DNA from 2 places in the Streptomyces sp. C36 genome. Region 2 is predicted to be linked to the other one. Evidence: riboswitches for the same ligand, from Rfam matches in the RefSeq annotation. Region 2 holds a riboswitch; the other holds the start of a gene.

Region 1 (7,876 bases), on a different contig from region 2:
ACCACTTGACGGTGCCCTGAGCCATGCCTAACTCCCCTATTACTGGCCCTTGCACAGGACCGCACTTCGCGGACCCGGGTCAGACCTCACCCCCAGACAGGATGGGAGTGTGCGCCGGAACGCGTCGACCGCGGCTGAATGTATCCGCACGGATGCCGTCTGCAACAGGTCAGTCGGACGAGAATTCCAGGTGCGGCCGATCGGTTATTCGTACCGATTTCCGCAGCTTCCCGGGCAAGTCGGACCGGGCATAACGCAACCAACCCGACAATTCGTGCACATGTTTCGCGCACAACTTGACGGGTTCTCATATGCGTTCGGTGCTGACACCGGAGGGGGAACGCCCCAACTGTATCGCGCTTCAACAGACGGAATAGCCCCGTCCGTTTTACGGGCGGGGCTATTCCGGGGACATGCACAGGAACGCTGAGAAAAGCTCAGGCCATTGATTAACGGTCCATCGACGGCCTGTCGACGCCTGTCGACGCCTCTCGACGGTCCGCCGCAGGCCGGCTCAGCCGCCGGCGACGGCCGGAATGATCGAGACGCCGGCCCCCTCGGGCGTGGCGGCGTCCAGCCCGCCCTCGAAGCGGACGTCGTCGTCGTTGACGTACACGTTGACGAACCGGCGCAGCTTGCCGGCGTCGTCGAGCACCCGCGCGGCGATGCCCGGGTGGTTCTGCTCGAGGGAGGCGATGACCTCGGCGAGGGTGGCGCCCTCGGCGGGGACCTCGGCCCGGCCGCCGGTGTAGGTGCGCAGGATGGTGGGGATGCGGACGGAAACGCTCATGGTGACGTCACCTCATGGGTCGGTGAAGGAGTGCGGGCTACGGGCTGCGGGCTGTGGATCTACGAGCTATTGCTCGCGAAGCCCGGCGGCGCGGAACGCCTCGAGCGACGGCCGGATCGTCGCCGTCGGCCCGGCCGCCACGGCGTCGAGCGTCTTGAGCCCGTCCCCGGTGTTGAGCACGACCGTGGTCAGCGCCGGGTCGAGCACCCCGTTCTCCAGCAGCTTGCGCGTCACGCCCACCGTCACGCCGCCCGCGGTCTCGGCGAAGATGCCCTCGGTGCGCGCCAGCAGCCTGATCGCGTCCACGATCCGCTCGTCGTCGACGTCCTCGACGGCCCCGCCCGTGCGCCGGGCGATGTCCAGCACGTACGGCCCGTCGGCCGGATTGCCGATCGCGAGGGACTTCGCGATCGTGTCGGGCTTCACCGGGCGCACCACGTCGTGCCCGTCCTTGTACGCCCGCGAGACCGGCGAGCAGCCCTGCGCCTGGGCGCCGAAGATCCGGTACGGCCGGTCCTCGACCAGCCCCAGCGCGATGAGCTCCTTCAGCCCCTTGTCGATCTTCGTCAGCTGCGACCCCGACGCGACCGGCACCACGATCTGGTCCGGCAGCCGCCAGCCCAGCTGCTCGCAGATCTCGTACGCGAGCGTCTTGGAGCCCTCGCCGTAGTACGGGCGCAGGTTGACGTTGACGAAGCCCCAGCCCTCGCCCAGCGGGTCCCCGATCAGCTCGCTGCAGAAGCGGTTGACGTCGTCGTACGTTCCCTCGATGCCCACGAGGTCGCCGCCGTAGACGGCGGCCATGACGACCTTGCCGGCCTCCAGGTCGTGCGGGATGAAGACGCAGGAGCGGAAGCCCGCGCGGGCCGCCGCCGCGCCGACGGCCCCGGCGAGGTTGCCGGTCGACGAGCAGGACAGGGTGGTGAAGCCGAAGGCGCGGGCGGCCTCGACGGCGATGGCCACGACGCGGTCCTTGAAGGAGTGCGTGGGGTTGCCGGAGTCGTCCTTGACGTACAGCTCCCCCGTCACGCCCAGTTCGGCGGCGAGGTTGTCGGCCTTGACGAGCCGGGTGAGACCGGGTTCGAGGTTCGGCCGGTCCGCCACGTCGGCGGGGACGGGCAGCAGCGGCGCGTAGCGCCAGATGTTCGCCGGCCCGGCCTCGATCCGGCGGCGCAGCGCCTCCGGGTCGCCGGCCGGCAGCTCGTACGCGACCTCGAGCGGACCGAAGCAGGAGGTGCAGGCGAAGGAGGGACCGAGTTCGAAGCGCTCGCCGCACTCGCGGCAGGACAGCGCGACGGCGGGTCCGAAGGGGGCGGCGGCAGACGGTACGGAGGTACGACTTTCAACGGCTTGGACAGCCATGGAGGCGAGGCCCTTTCTCCTCATCTTCCTCGCGGCGTACGTCGCCACGAGACGGAATTGGCACCTTCCCCGCCGGGAGCCTCGCCGAATGAACGGTGAGACCGGCTGGAGGGTTGCCGGGGCTTCAACGGGCCGTGTCCCTCTGCCCCTCTGGATGAGCGGTATGGCGCTGGGCGGGGCCCAGGCGTTTGTGCGCGCGACGACCCCGACATGCATCGGGCGCCTGCGTTGTTCAAGACTGTAACGGAAGGGATGGCCGCGTTGGAGGGCCGTCCCGCACCGCGAGACATGGCCCGGCGACGACCGGAACGGTCCCGTCGGCGAGCGACATGCCGGTCGACGTGCCGGTCAACATGCCGGTCAACACTGACGAACAACACTGAGGAGTCGTACACGTGCTGGAAGAGGTGGAGCGCTGGCTCGCCCGGCGGTCCTGGTCCGCCACCGACCGTCCGCTCGACCAGCTGCTCGCCGCGAAACGCGGCGCGGGCACCACCGTCAGCGTGGTGCTGCCGGCGCTCGACGAGGAGGCGACGGTCGGCGCCATCGTGGCGACGATCCGGCGTGAGCTGATGTCGGACGCCGTCCCGCTGGTGGACGAGCTGGTGGTGGTGGACTCCGGCTCCACGGACCGCACCGCCGAGGTCGCGGCGGCGGCCGGCGCCCGGGTGGTGCACCGCGACGAGATCCTGCCGCGGCTGCCCGCGCTGCCCGGCAAGGGCGAGGTGCTGTGGCGGTCGCTGCTGGTCACGACCGGCGACGTCGTCTGCTTCGTGGACGCGGACCTGAAGGACTTCTCCGCCGACTTCGTCTCGGGGATCGTCGGCCCGCTGCTGACCGACCCGGACGTGCACTTCGTCAAGGCGATGTACGACCGTCCGCTCGGCGAGGCGCCGGGGCAGGGCGGCCGGGTGACGGAGCTGGTGGCCCGGCCCCTGCTCAATCTGCACTGGCCGCGGCTGGCGGGCTTCGTCCAGCCGCTCGGCGGCGAGTACGCCGCCCGCCGCGAGCTGCTGGAGCGGCTGCCGTTCCCGGTGGGGTACGGCGTCGAGCTGGGCCTGCTGGTGGACGCGCTGCACACGGTGGGCCTGGACGCGCTCGCCCAGGTGGACGTGGGCGTCCGGCGGCACCGGCACCAGGACGGCCGGGCCCTGGGCCGCATGGCGGCCGCGATCTACCGCACCGCCCAGCTCCGGCTGGCCCGCGGCCATCTGGTGCGCCCGGTGCTCACCCAGTTCGAGCGGACCGAGGAGGGATTCGTGCCGCGTACGTACGCGGTGGACACCGAGGAGCGGCCCCCGATGGCCGAGATACCGGAGTACGCGCAGCGGCATGCCGCGTAAGCGTACGTTTGAGCGGTTCTTCGAAGGGCAAGGCTGCCGTCATGGTCGTTGAGCACACGCACCACGCACCGGAACCGGACGCCGCGCCGATCGTCGTGGCCTCCAACCGGGGGCCCGTGTCGTACCGCCGGGGCGAGGACGGCTCACTGCTGGCGGGGCGGGGCGGCGGCGGGCTGGTCTCGGGGCTGAGCGCCATAGGCCAGGACGCCGGCGCGGTGTGGGTGTGCGCGGCGCTCGGCGACACCGACCGCGAGGCGGCCCGGCTCGGCGGCCGGCGGCTGCCCGAGGCCGACACCGGCGGCCACCGGGTGCGGATGCTGGACATCGACCCCGCCACGTTCGCCGCCGCGTACAACGGCGTGGCCAACTCCGTGCTGTGGTTCGTCCATCACATGCTGTGGCAGACGCCGCTCGAGCCCGTCTTCGACGGCGCGTTCCGGGCCCAGTGGGAGGCGTACGAGGCGTACAACACCGCCTTCGCGGACGCCATCGCCGAGGAGGCCGCGGAGGGCGCCTCCGTCCTGGTCCAGGACTACCACCTCGTCCTCGTTCCCGGCCTGCTCCGCGCCCGCCGCCCCGACCTGCGCATCGGCCACTTCTCCCACACCCCCTGGGCCCCGCCGGACTACTACCGCCTGCTGCCGGACGACGTCGCCGGGCAGGTCCTGCGCGGCATCCTGGGCGGCGACCGCGCGGGCTTCCTGACCCGGCGCTGGGCGGAGGCGTTCGCCGCGTCCTGCGAGGTCGTGCTGCCGGGCGCGGAGGTGGCGCGCGAGGACGGGGTCGCCACGTCGGTGACCTTCGAGGGACGGACGACCCGGCTCGGCGTGCACGGACTGGGCGCGGACGCGGAATTCCTGCGGGAGCGGGCGCACCGCCCGGACGTCGAGGAGCGGCTGGCGGCGCTGCGGCGGCAGATCGGCCCGGGCCGCCGGACGATCGTGCGGGTGGACCGCACCGAGCTGTCGAAGAACATCGTCCGCGGCCTGCTCGCCTACCGCCGCCTGCTGGAGGACCACCCCCACTGGCAGGGCGAGGTCGTGCACATCGCGTTCGCCTACCCCTCCCGGCAGGACCTCGCGGTCTACCGCTCGTACATGGCCGAGGTCGGCCGGGTCGCCCACGAGATCAACACCACGTTCGGTACGGCGGACTGGACGCCGGTCGCCCTGCAGATGGAGGACGACTTCCCCCGCTCGCTGGCCGCCTACCGGCTGGCCGACGTGGCCCTGGTCAACCCGATCCGCGACGGCATGAACCTGGTCGCCAAGGAGGTCCCCGTCGTCTCCGACCACGGCTGCGCGCTGGTCCTCTCGCGCGAGGCGGGCGCGGCGGCCGAGCTGGGCGAGGACGCCCTGACGGTCAACCCCTACGACGTGGCGGACACCGCCCGCGCGCTGAACGCCGCCCTGCTGATGGACCCCGCCGAGCGCCTGGAGCGCACGAAGCGGCTGGCCGCCGCGGCGACGGCGCTGCCTCCGGCCCGGTGGTTCGTGGACCAGCTGCACGCGCTGTGACGGGTGGGCCCGCCGCCGCTTCGGCGGGCCCCGCACGGGCCGCGGCGCGGGTGAGAGCGTACGTCCGGGCGCGCGTGGTCAGCCGAGCTTGTCGGCCAGGGCGGACAGCAGGCCCACCACGCCCGCCGGCCCGTCCACGACGAGGTCGGCCCGTTCGGCGAGCGCGGTGACCTCGGCGCTGCCGCTGCACACGAGCGTGCCGGGCACGCCCTCGGCGCGCAGCTTCTCCACCGCGGCGAAGGCGGCGAGGTCACCGAGGTCGTCGCCGGCGTAGAGGACGGATCCGGCGCCGGACTCGCGGACGTACGCGGCGAGGGCGACGCCCTTGTCCATGCCCGGCGGGCGCAGCTCCAGCACCAGCCGACCGGGCTCGACGATCAGGCCGTGCCGGGCGGCGAGGCCGGCGAGCGGGGCCCGCAGGGCCTCGAAGGCGCGCTCGGGGTCGTCGGCGCGGCGGGTGTGGACGGCCACGGCCCGGCCCTTGTCCTCGACCCAGGTGCCGTGCCAGGCGCCCGAGTCGTCGAGCACGCCGGGGAGTTCCGCGCGGACGGCGGCGACGCCGGGGTGCGGGGCGGGGGCGCGCACGGTGCCCGTCACGGCGTCCCAGCGCTCGGCGCCGTAGTGGCCGAGGACGACGAGGCGCTCCAGTCCGGGGGCCCCGGCGAACCCGCCGAGGCGCACCGCGGCCCCGGCCGGGCGGCCCGTGATCACGGCGACGGAGCCCAGGCGCGGCGCCAGCCGGGCGAGGGCCTGGACGGCGCCGGGGTGGGCGCGGGCCCGTTCGGGGTCCGGGACGATGGCGGCGAGGGTGCCGTCGAAGTCGAGTGCGACGACCGCCCGTTCGGGTCGCGCGAGCAGCGCGGCCAGTCCGTCGCGGCCGGCGGCGGTCACGGGTTCCGGGAGGGGGTGGCTGCCCATACGGCCGACCCTACCGGGGCGTCCGCCGCCGGGACGGGCAGTTGTACGGGTTCGCAACGTCGGCCCGGATCTCGCCTGGCCCGGATCTCAGCCGGCCCGGATCTCAGCCGGCCCGGATCTCAGCGGCGCGCGCGCCGCTCGTCCCGCAGCCGCCGCAGCCGGTTGACCGTGACGGGGTCGTGGGCGAGGGCGCGCGGGTCGTCGAGGAGGGCGTTGAGCAGCTGGTAGTAGCGGGTCGGGGTGATGCCGAGGCGCTCGCGGACGGCGCGTTCCTTGGCGCCGGGGCCGGGCCAGGACTGCCGCTCGAGGGCGAGCACGGCACGGTCCGCCTCGGGCAGCCCGCCGGACCCGGCGTCGGCCGGGGCGTCGGCCCCGGCCTCGTACTCGGCCTCGTGCTCGGCCTCGTGTCCGGCCTCATGTCCGGCCTCGGCCTCATGCCCGTGCCGGGGCTCGTCCTCATGCCCGTGCCCGGGATGCCCGTGCCCGGGCTCGCGCTCGTCCTCGCGCCCGGGCTCGTCCTGTGCCATACCGGCCAACCTAGCGGTCCGAGCGGTCCGCGAGCTCGGTGGCGTTCGCCTCGCGCTGGATCTCGCCGAGCACGGCGGCGGGGTCGCCGCCCTTCTGCACGGCCGCGCCGATCTTCTCCTTGACCGTCTTGCTGACCGAGGCCCAGGAGGTCTTGCTGACGGGGTAGAGCTCGGCGGCCTGGCGCAGCGGCTTGAGGAACTGCCACAGGTCGCTGTTGGCGCGGCTCTCCTCCATCGCGTCGGCGGCACTGGTGGTCACCGGCAGCAGCTTGTACTGCGTGGTGAACGACAGCACGTTGTCCTTGCTGAAGATGAAGTCGAGGAAGGTGCCGATCTCGTCGCGGTGGCCGTTCTTCTTGAACGCCATGATCCAGTCGGCGACGCCCATGGTCGACTTGGAGGGGCCCTTGATGCCCGGCAGCGGCGCCATGTCGAATTCGATGTGCCCGGCCTGGGCCTGCTGCATCAGGGTGGGGTGGCCGTTGAGCATGCCGACCTCGCCCTTGCAGAAGGCGTCGAAGACCTCCTGCCGGTTGGTGCGCGCGGGGTTGCCGGGGCCGGTGAGGCCCTGGCCGACCATCTCGTCGCGCAGCCAGGTGAAGGCCTTGACGTTCTCCGGCGAGTCGATCAGGTAGGAGCCGTTCTGGTCGGTGTAGCCACCGCCCGCGCTCAGCATCCACATCATCGCCTCGGCGGGCGCCTCCTCGGGGCCCAGCGGCAGGCCGAAAGGTATCTTCACGCCGAGCGCCTTGAGCTTCTTCGCGGCGGACTGGATCTCGTCCCAGTTCTCCGGCGCCTTGGCGATGCCGGCCTTGGCGAACAGCTTCTTGTTGAAGAAGAGCAGGCGGGTGCTGGAGACGAACGGGATGCCGTACTGCACCCGGTGCACCTCGCCGGCCTTGGCGAGGGAGGCGATGATGTCGGCCTGGGTGGGGATGGAGAGCATCTGGTCGGCGCTGTAGAGCTTGCCGGCCGCGGCGAAGTCGGCGTACGCGCCGATCTGCGCGAGGTCGGGGGCCTTGCCCTTGGCCACCATGTCGGCGACCCGCTTGTCGACCTCGGTCCAGCTGTAGACCTCGACGTCGACCTTGATCTTGCTGTGCTTCTTCTGGAACTCACGGACCAGGCTCTCCCAGTACTTCCGGGAGCTGTTGGCTTCCTTGTCGCCGTAGTCGGCGGCCACGAGCTTCAGCCGCGTGTCGCCACCGGGAGTGTCGGTCCCGCACCCGGTCAGCACCGGTGCCAACGCCGTCGTGGCGGCTCCCGCCGCCGTCATGCCCAAGAACCGCCGCCGCTGCACTACTGCTACCCACCTTGTGGTTCGTGTGTTCGTGTGTTCGCCCGTGGAGACCGTGAGTCTCTCCCGCGCGCCACCTTACGGTCTACGCCGACGGGGTTGCGCTTCGGTATCGCCGTAGG
Region 2 (7,876 bases):
GATGCGCGGCACCAGCATCGGCATCGCCGAGGGCAGCGAGGACTCCTACGACCTGCCGGTCTACTGGGCCACGCGGGTGACATGGAGCGGCGAATACGTGCACGCCGCCCCCTGGTCCGAGGGCTCGCAGGGCATGGACAACGTCAGCCACGGCTGCACCGGCATGAGCACCGCCAACGCCAAGTGGTTCTTCGACAACGTCCGGGTCGGCGACATCGTCAAGGTCGTCGGCAGCGCCGGCGCCACCATGACGCCCTTCGACAACGGCTTCGGCGACTGGAACATGCCCTGGAAGCAGTGGCGCGAGGGCAGCGCCCTGGTGGGCGGCAAGCGGGAGGGCACCGGCCCCGCCGACGTCGCCCGGATGCGGCCGAGGCTGTAGGCGTCAGGCGTCCACGCCGAGCCGCTCGCGCAGCAGCCCGGCCAGGGCGTCGGCGAACGCCACCGGGTCCAGCGGGTGGGTGACGGCCGCGTCCGCGCGGCTCCAGGTGGCCAGCCAGGCGTCCTGCGGGCGGCCGATGAGCAGCAGCACGGGCGGGCAGCGGAACACCTCGTCCTTCAGCTGCCGGCACACGCCCATGCCGCCCGCGGGGGCCGTCTCGCCGTCCAGGACGCACACGTCGATCCGGCGCTCCTGAAGGATCCGCAGAACGGCGGGCAGCGTCGCGCACTCCACGTACTCCACGGCCGGCACGTCCGGGGCCGGACGCCGTCCCGCGGCCAGCCGCACCTGCTCCCGCGTGTTCGCGTCGTCGCTGTAGACCAGCACCGTGGCGGTCGGCTGCATCGTTCCTCCATGCTCGTGGGCAGGTGGGGCCGTTGTGCGCGGATGCTACTCCGCCGGGCCCCCGCAGGAGGAGGGTTCGGCAGGGCCCGCGGAGCCCCGGAAGCGCTCCTTCCTCCCTTTGGGGGACCGTCCCAATGGGCCGTACGAGCTGGGCATACGGTCTTGACACACCGAACGGCACCCCCCGGAGTGAGCGCGAGATAAGCGACCGACATAATGTCGGTCGTGGCGACAGCAACAGCAACAGATACCGGGCACGCACACCCGTCGGTCAATCGACCGAACCTCACCAGCGTCGGAACCATCATCTGGCTGAGTTCCGAGCTGATGTTCTTCGCGGCCCTCTTCGCGATGTACTTCACCCTGCGATCGGTGACCGGTGCCGAGCACTGGAAGGAAATGGCGTCCGCGCTGAACCTTCCGTTCTCGGCCACCAACACCACGATCCTGGTGCTCTCCTCCCTCACCTGCCAGCTCGGCGTGTTCGCGGCCGAGCGTGGCGACGTGAAGAAGCTGCGCATGTGGTTCGTGGTCACGTTCGTGATGGGTGCCATCTTCATCGGCGGCCAGGTCTTCGAATACACCGATCTGGTCAAGGAGGAGGGCCTCTCCCTCTCCTCCGACCCGTACGGCTCGGTGTTCTACCTGACGACCGGCTTCCACGGCCTGCACGTGACGGGCGGTCTCATCGCCTTCCTGCTGGTCCTGGGCAGGACGTACGCGGCCAAGAGGTTCACCCACCACCAGGCCACGGCGGCCATCGTCGTGTCCTACTACTGGCACTTCGTCGACGTGGTGTGGATCGGCCTCTTCGCCACGATCTACTTGATCAAGTAATCGGTCCCGTCCCGCACCGGGCCAATCAGTCCAGATCGACGCAGAAGATCCTGACACCGGGGTAATCCGTGAAAAAGCTCTCCGCACGACGACGCCATCCGCTGGCGGCGGTCGTCGTCCTACTCTTCGCGCTGGCGGTTACTGGGGGGCTGTACGCCGCGTTCGCGCCGGCGGAGTCGGCCAAGGCCGATGACACCGCCCAGTCCCTCGCCATCGAGGAGGGCAAGAAGCTGTACTCCGTGGGCTGCGCAAGCTGCCACGGTACCGGCGGTCAGGGCACCTCCGACGGGCCGAGCCTGGTCGGCGTGGGCTCCGCGGCCGTCGACTTCCAGGTCGCCACCGGTCGCATGCCGCTGCAGCAGCAGGGCGCCCAGGCCCCTCGCAAGAAGGCCATCTACACGCAGGCCGAGATCGACCAGCTCGCCGCGTACATCGCCTCCCTCGGTGCCGGCCCCTCGGTCCCGACCAAGAACCAGTACAGCCCCGACGGCGCCGACATCGCCAAGGGCGGGGAGCTCTTCCGTACGAACTGCGCCCAGTGCCACAACTTCGTCGGCAAGGGCGGCGCGCTCTCGAACGGCAAGTACGCCCCGTCTCTCGAGGGCGTCAACCCGAAGCACATCTACGAGGCCATGCAGACCGGCCCGCAGAACATGCCCTCGTTCCCCGACACCACCATGTCGGAGCAGAACAAGAAGGACGTCGTCGCGTACCTCGACACGGTCAACAGCGACAAGACGAAGAGCCCGGGCGGCCTCGAACTGGGTGGGCTCGGCCCCGTCAGTGAGGGTCTGTTCGCATGGGTCTTCGGCCTGGGCGCGCTGATCGCCGTCGCCATCTGGGTCGCCGCCCACACCGCCAAGGCCAAGAAGTCATGAGTAGCCAAGACATTCCAGAAGAGACCCTGCCGAGCAAGCAGGGCGACGCGCACCAGGGCGTAGCAGCGACCTCCGGCGACCCGTTCGCCGACCCGGGGATCCCGCCGCACGAGCCCCGCATCCAGGACATCGACGAACGGGCCGCCCAGCGCTCCGAGCGCGTGGTCGCGTTCCTGTTCCTGCTGTCCATGCTGGCCACGGTCGGTTTCATCGCCGCCTATGTGACCCTGCCGGTCGACAAGAGCATCTACGTCTTCCCGATCGGTCACATCAGCGCCCTGAACTTCTCGCTGGGGCTCACCCTCGGCGTGGCGCTGTTCTGCATCGGCGCGGGCGCGGTCCACTGGGCCCGCACCCTGATGTCCGACGTCGAGCACGCGGACGACCGTCACCCGATCGAGGCCGACCCCGAGGTCAAGGCCAAGGTCATGGCCGACTTCGCGCAGGGCGCGGAGGAGTCGACGTTCGGCCGCCGCAAGCTGCTGCGCAACACCATGTTCGGCGCGCTGGCCATGGTGCCGCTCTCCGGCGTGGTGCTGCTCCGCGACCTCGGTCCGCTGCCGGGCACCAAGCTCCGCAAGACCGCCTGGTCCGAGGGCAAGATGCTCATCAACCAGAACACGATGCAGCCCCTGCGTCCCGAGGACATCGCGGTCGGCTCCCTCACCTTCGCCATGCCCGAGGGCATGAAGGAGGAGGACCACGACTTCCAGCAGGAGATCGCCAAGGCCGCCCTGATGATCATCCGGCTGCAGCCGGAGAACATCAAGGACAAGCGCGAGCTCGACTGGTCGGCGGACGGCATCGTCGCGTTCTCCAAGATCTGCACGCACGTCGGCTGCCCGATCAGCCTCTACGAGCAGCAGACCCACCACGTGCTGTGCCCGTGCCACCAGTCGACCTTCGACCTCTCCGACGGCGGTCGAGTGATCTTCGGCCCGGCCGGTCACGCCCTTCCGCAGCTGCGGATCAAGGTCAATGACAAGGGCTACCTCGAGGCCATGGGCGACTTCGCCGAGCCCGTCGGTCCTGCCTTCTGGGAGCGCGGATGAGTACTACTGACAACCGCCGCAAGGCACCCGCGGGCGAGCGGGTCGCCGACTGGGCCGACGGCCGGCTGGGCATCTACAGCCTGGCCAAGGCCAACATGCGGAAGATCTTCCCGGACCACTGGTCCTTCATGCTGGGCGAGATCTGCCTCTACAGCTTCGTGATCATCATCCTCACGGGTGTGTATCTGACGCTGTTCTTCCACCCCAGCATGAACGAGGTCGTCTACCACGGCTCGTACGTGCCCATGCAGGGCATGCACATGTCCGAGGCGTTCAAGTCGACCGTGGACATCAGCTTCGACGTCCGTGGCGGTCTGCTCATCCGGCAGATCCACCACTGGGCGGCGCTGATCTTCCTCGCCGGCATGTTCGTGCACATGATGCGCGTCTTCTTCACGGGCGCGTTCCGCAAGCCGCGTGAGATCAACTGGCTGTTCGGCTTCCTGCTGTTCGTCCTCGGCATGTTCACCGGCTTCACCGGTTACTCGCTGCCGGACGACCTGCTCTCGGGCACCGGTGTCCGCTTCATGGAGGGCGCGATCCTGTCGTTCCCCATCGTGGGCACGTACATCTCGATGTTCCTCTTCGGCGGCGAGTTCCCCGGCTCGGACTTCGTGCCGCGGTTCTTCTCGATCCACGTCCTGCTGCTGCCGGGCATCATGCTCGGCCTGCTGGTGGCGCACCTGATCCTGGTCTTCTACCACAAGCACACGCAGTTCCCCGGCCCCGGCCGGACGAACAAGAACGTGGTCGGCATGCCGCTGCTGCCGGTCTACATGGCCAAGGCCGGAGGCTTCTTCTTCCTGGTCTTCGGTGTGATCGCGGCCATCGCGGCCATCGCGACGATCAACCCGATCTGGGCCATCGGCCCGTACCGTCCGGACCAGGTGTCCACCGGTGCGCAGCCCGACTGGTACATGGGCTTCGCCGAAGGCCTCATCCGAGTGATGCCGGGCTGGGAGATCAACGTCGCGGGCCACACGTTCGTCCTGGGCGTGTTCATCCCGATGATGATCTTCCCGCTGGTCCTCGCGGCCATCGCGGTCTACCCGTTCATCGAGTCCTGGGTCACCGGCGACAAGCGGGAGCACCACCTGCTGGACCGCCCGCGCAACGCCCCGACGCGCACCGCGTTCGGCGTCGCCTGGCTGACCGCCTACATGGTGATGATGGTCGGTGGTGGTAACGACCTGTGGGCCACCCACTTCCACCTGTCGATCAACGCCATCACCTGGTTCGTCCGGATCGGCTTCTTCGTCGGCCCGGTGCTCGCCTTCATCGCCACGCGCCGGATCTGCCTCGGCCTCCAGCGCCGCGACAAGGACAAGGTGCTGCACGGCCGCGAGTCGGGCATCATCAAGCGCCTGCCGCACGGCGAGTTCGTCGAGGTGCACGAGCCGCTCTCGCAGGAGCAGCTGCACACCCTCACCGCGCACGAGCAGCCCAAGCCGCTCGAGCTCGAGCCCGAGGTCGACGAGAACGGCGTGGCCCGCAAGGTCGGCGCCGGCCAGAAGCTCCGCGTGAAGCTCTCCAAGGGCTTCTACGGCGAGGGGACCCACATCCCCAAGGCCACCGCGGAGGAGTACCACGAGATCACCAGCGGCCACGGCCACCACTGATCCCGCCCGCTGATCACTGATCGCCACAGCGAGAGCCCCGTCCGGAACCCCGGACGGGGCTCTTCGCCGTCCCCGGACCTGGATAGGCTTGACCGGAATCAGCGGACCCCTACGGCGGTCCCGTCACGACCGACCACCAGGAGTGTGGACCATGAACGTTGCGACCCCGGCAGGCGGCGAGCGCTCGGTGGCCCCTTCCTGGCCGGGCGTACTGGAGGCCCTGCTCAACCGGGTGGACCTGAGCGCCGACGAGACCGCCTGGGCCATGGACCGCATCATGCGGGGCGAGGCCACCGACGCGCAGATCGCCGGGTTCGCGGTGGCCCTGCGGGCCAAGGGCGAGACGGTCGCCGAGATCTCCGGCCTGGTACGGACGATGTACGCGCACGCCAACCTCATCGAGGTGCCCGGCCCGAGTGTGGACATCGTGGGCACCGGCGGTGACAACGCCCGGACCGTCAACATCTCCACCATGTCCTCGATCGTGGTCGCCGGCACCGGCGCCAAGGTCGTCAAGCACGGCAACCGCGCCGCCTCCTCCGCCAGCGGTGCCTCGGACGTGCTGGAGAAGCTGGGCGTCAACCTCGACCTCACCCCGAAGCGGGTGGTGGAGGTGGCCGAGGAGGCGGGGATCACCTTCTGCTTCGCCGTGAAGTTCCACCCGGCGCTGCGTCATGTGGCGCCCGCGCGGCGCGAGCTGGGCATCCGCACGACGTTCAACGTGCTGGGCCCGCTGACCAACCCCGCCCGGGTGCGCGCCCAGGCCACCGGCGTCGCGGACGCGCGGATGGCGCCGATCCTGGCCGGAGTGCTCGCCGAGCGGGGCTCCTCGGCGCTGGTCTTCCGCGGCGACGACGGGCTGGACGAGCTGACGACGACGGCCACGTCGAAGGTGTGGGTGGTGCGCGACGGCCAGGTGCGCGAGGAGTCCTTCGACCCCCGGGACGTGGGCATCGAGCTGGTGCCCGTGGAGGCCCTGCGGGGCGCCGACGCCTCGTACAACGCCGACGTCGCCCGGCGGCTGCTCGCCGGGGAGACGGGCCCGGTGCGGGACGCGGTGCTGCTCAACTCGGCCGCCGCGCTGGCCGCGCTGACGCCCACCGACGCGCCCCTCGTGGAGCGGATCCGGGAGGGAATGGAGCGCGCGGCCGAGTCGGTCGACTCCGGCGCGGCACGGCGGGTGCTCGAGCGATGGGTTTCGGCCAGCAACGCCTGAGGCCATGACGGGGCGCGGTCCGCGATGCGGACCGCGCCCTTGCGCTTGCAAGATCGTGTGGCATGATGCTGCGCAGGTCACGAGTGACAGCGCTTCGGCCCCGGCCTGCTGTCCGGCAACCCTCCTTCCGTGGCGGGGTGCCCCGGGTGATGACCGGGCCGCAGGCAGTGAGGTCTGCGGCAAGCGCGGATCCCTCGCCAGGGATCCTGGTCGTCGAGGGAGATCCTTCCGTGATCCAGCGAATGCGATAGGGCCGCAGCGGCCCCTCCTCCGGTACGTCCCGCGCGCCCGCCCTTTTCCCGTGGGCCGCGCGTTTCCTTCATCGTCCCCGCCGGGAGAACTCGCCATGTCCGCATGCCCTGCCGCCGTCCTGTCCGCCACCGAACCGCTGCCCGTGCTGGGCCGGGACGTCCGCGTCCCGCTCGTCACCGGCGGCGAGGCGTCGTACGCCGCCCTCGACTACGCCGCCAGCGCGCCCGCGCTGCAGCGGGTGTGGGACGACGTGGCCGCCTACGCGCCCTACTACGGCAGCGTCCACCGGGGCGCCGGGTACCTGTCGCAGCTGTCCACCGACCTGTTCGAGAACAGCCGGGCCGCGGTCGCCGGCTTCCTCGGCTGCCGCGAGGGCGACCAGGTGCTCTTCACCCGCTCCACCACCGACTCGCTCAACCTGCTCGCGGCCGCGGCGCCCGCCGGCTGCCGCGTGTTCGTCTTCGAGACCGAGCACCACGCGGCGCTGCTGCCGTGGGAGCGCCGCGAGGACGTGAGCGTGACCTACCTGGACGCGCCCCGCTCCGCCGGCGAGGCGGTCGGGACGCTGGAGCGGGCCCTGGCCGACCGCGAGCCGTACGGCCCGGCCCTGGTCTGTGTGACCGGCGCGTCCAATGTGACCGGAGAGCTGTGGCCCGTACGGGAGCTGGCGGCCGCCGCGCACGCCCACGGGGCCCGCATCGTGCTGGACGCCGCCCAGCTGGCGCCCCATCACCCGGTGGACGTGGCGGAGCTGGACGTCGACTGGGTCGCCTTCTCCGGGCACAAGCTGTACGCGCCGTTCGGCGCCGGCGTGCTGGCCGGGCGCGCGGACTGGCTGCGGGACGCCGCTCCGTACCTCGCGGGCGGCGGCGCGAGCCGCACGGTGGCGCGTGGCGAGGACGGCTCGGTCGAGGTGGAGTGGCACGAGAGCGTCGCCCGCCACGAGGCCGGTTCGCCCAACGTCATCGGGGCCTACGCCATCGCCGCGGCCTGCCGGGCGCTCGAGGAGGCCGGGTTCGAGGGGCTGGTGGAGCGCGAGCGGCGGCTGGTGGACCGGGTGCGCGCGGGGCTGGCGGAGGTGCCCGGGGTGCGGGTGCTCTCGCTGTTCGGCGACGACGCCCCGCGCGTGGGCGTGATCTCCTTCGTCGTGGACGGCTGGAACAGCTCGCACTTCGCGGCCGCGCTGTCGGCCGAGTACGGCATCGGGGTCCGCGACGGCCTCTTCTGCGCCCACC

The links. A riboswitch is a leader RNA that binds a small molecule or an ion and turns the genes downstream of it on or off. The one in region 2 is predicted to bind S-adenosylmethionine.
Region 1: linked by a shared signal. The riboswitch ahead of thrC (threonine synthase) and the one ahead of AB4K12_RS08635 (aminotransferase class V-fold PLP-dependent enzyme) in region 2 are both predicted to bind S-adenosylmethionine.

Annotation. Positions count from the first base shown of each region.
Region 1 is NZ_JBFQGI010000007.1:309,715-317,590, forward strand. It holds gene AB4K12_RS22720 (cold-shock protein) at 1-25, opposite strand, end outside; gene AB4K12_RS22725 (MoaD/ThiS family protein) at 515-790, opposite strand; gene thrC (threonine synthase) at 857-2,152, opposite strand; SAM riboswitch class I at 2,170-2,313, opposite strand; gene AB4K12_RS22735 (glucosyl-3-phosphoglycerate synthase) at 2,548-3,495, shown strand; gene AB4K12_RS22740 (trehalose-6-phosphate synthase) at 3,537-5,012, shown strand; gene otsB (trehalose-phosphatase) at 5,091-5,930, opposite strand; gene AB4K12_RS22750 (DUF3263 domain-containing protein) at 6,050-6,268, opposite strand; gene AB4K12_RS22755 (extracellular solute-binding protein) at 6,468-7,733, opposite strand.
Region 2 is NZ_JBFQGI010000002.1:660,172-668,047, forward strand. It holds gene AB4K12_RS08600 (Ig-like domain-containing protein) at 1-382, shown strand, start outside; gene AB4K12_RS08605 (hypothetical protein) at 386-787, opposite strand; gene AB4K12_RS08610 (heme-copper oxidase subunit III) at 1,004-1,624, shown strand; gene AB4K12_RS08615 (c-type cytochrome) at 1,693-2,502, shown strand; gene AB4K12_RS08620 (ubiquinol-cytochrome c reductase iron-sulfur subunit) at 2,499-3,554, shown strand; gene AB4K12_RS08625 (cytochrome bc complex cytochrome b subunit) at 3,551-5,173, shown strand; gene trpD (anthranilate phosphoribosyltransferase) at 5,325-6,389, shown strand; SAM riboswitch class IV at 6,465-6,581, shown strand; gene AB4K12_RS08635 (aminotransferase class V-fold PLP-dependent enzyme) at 6,736-7,876, shown strand, end outside.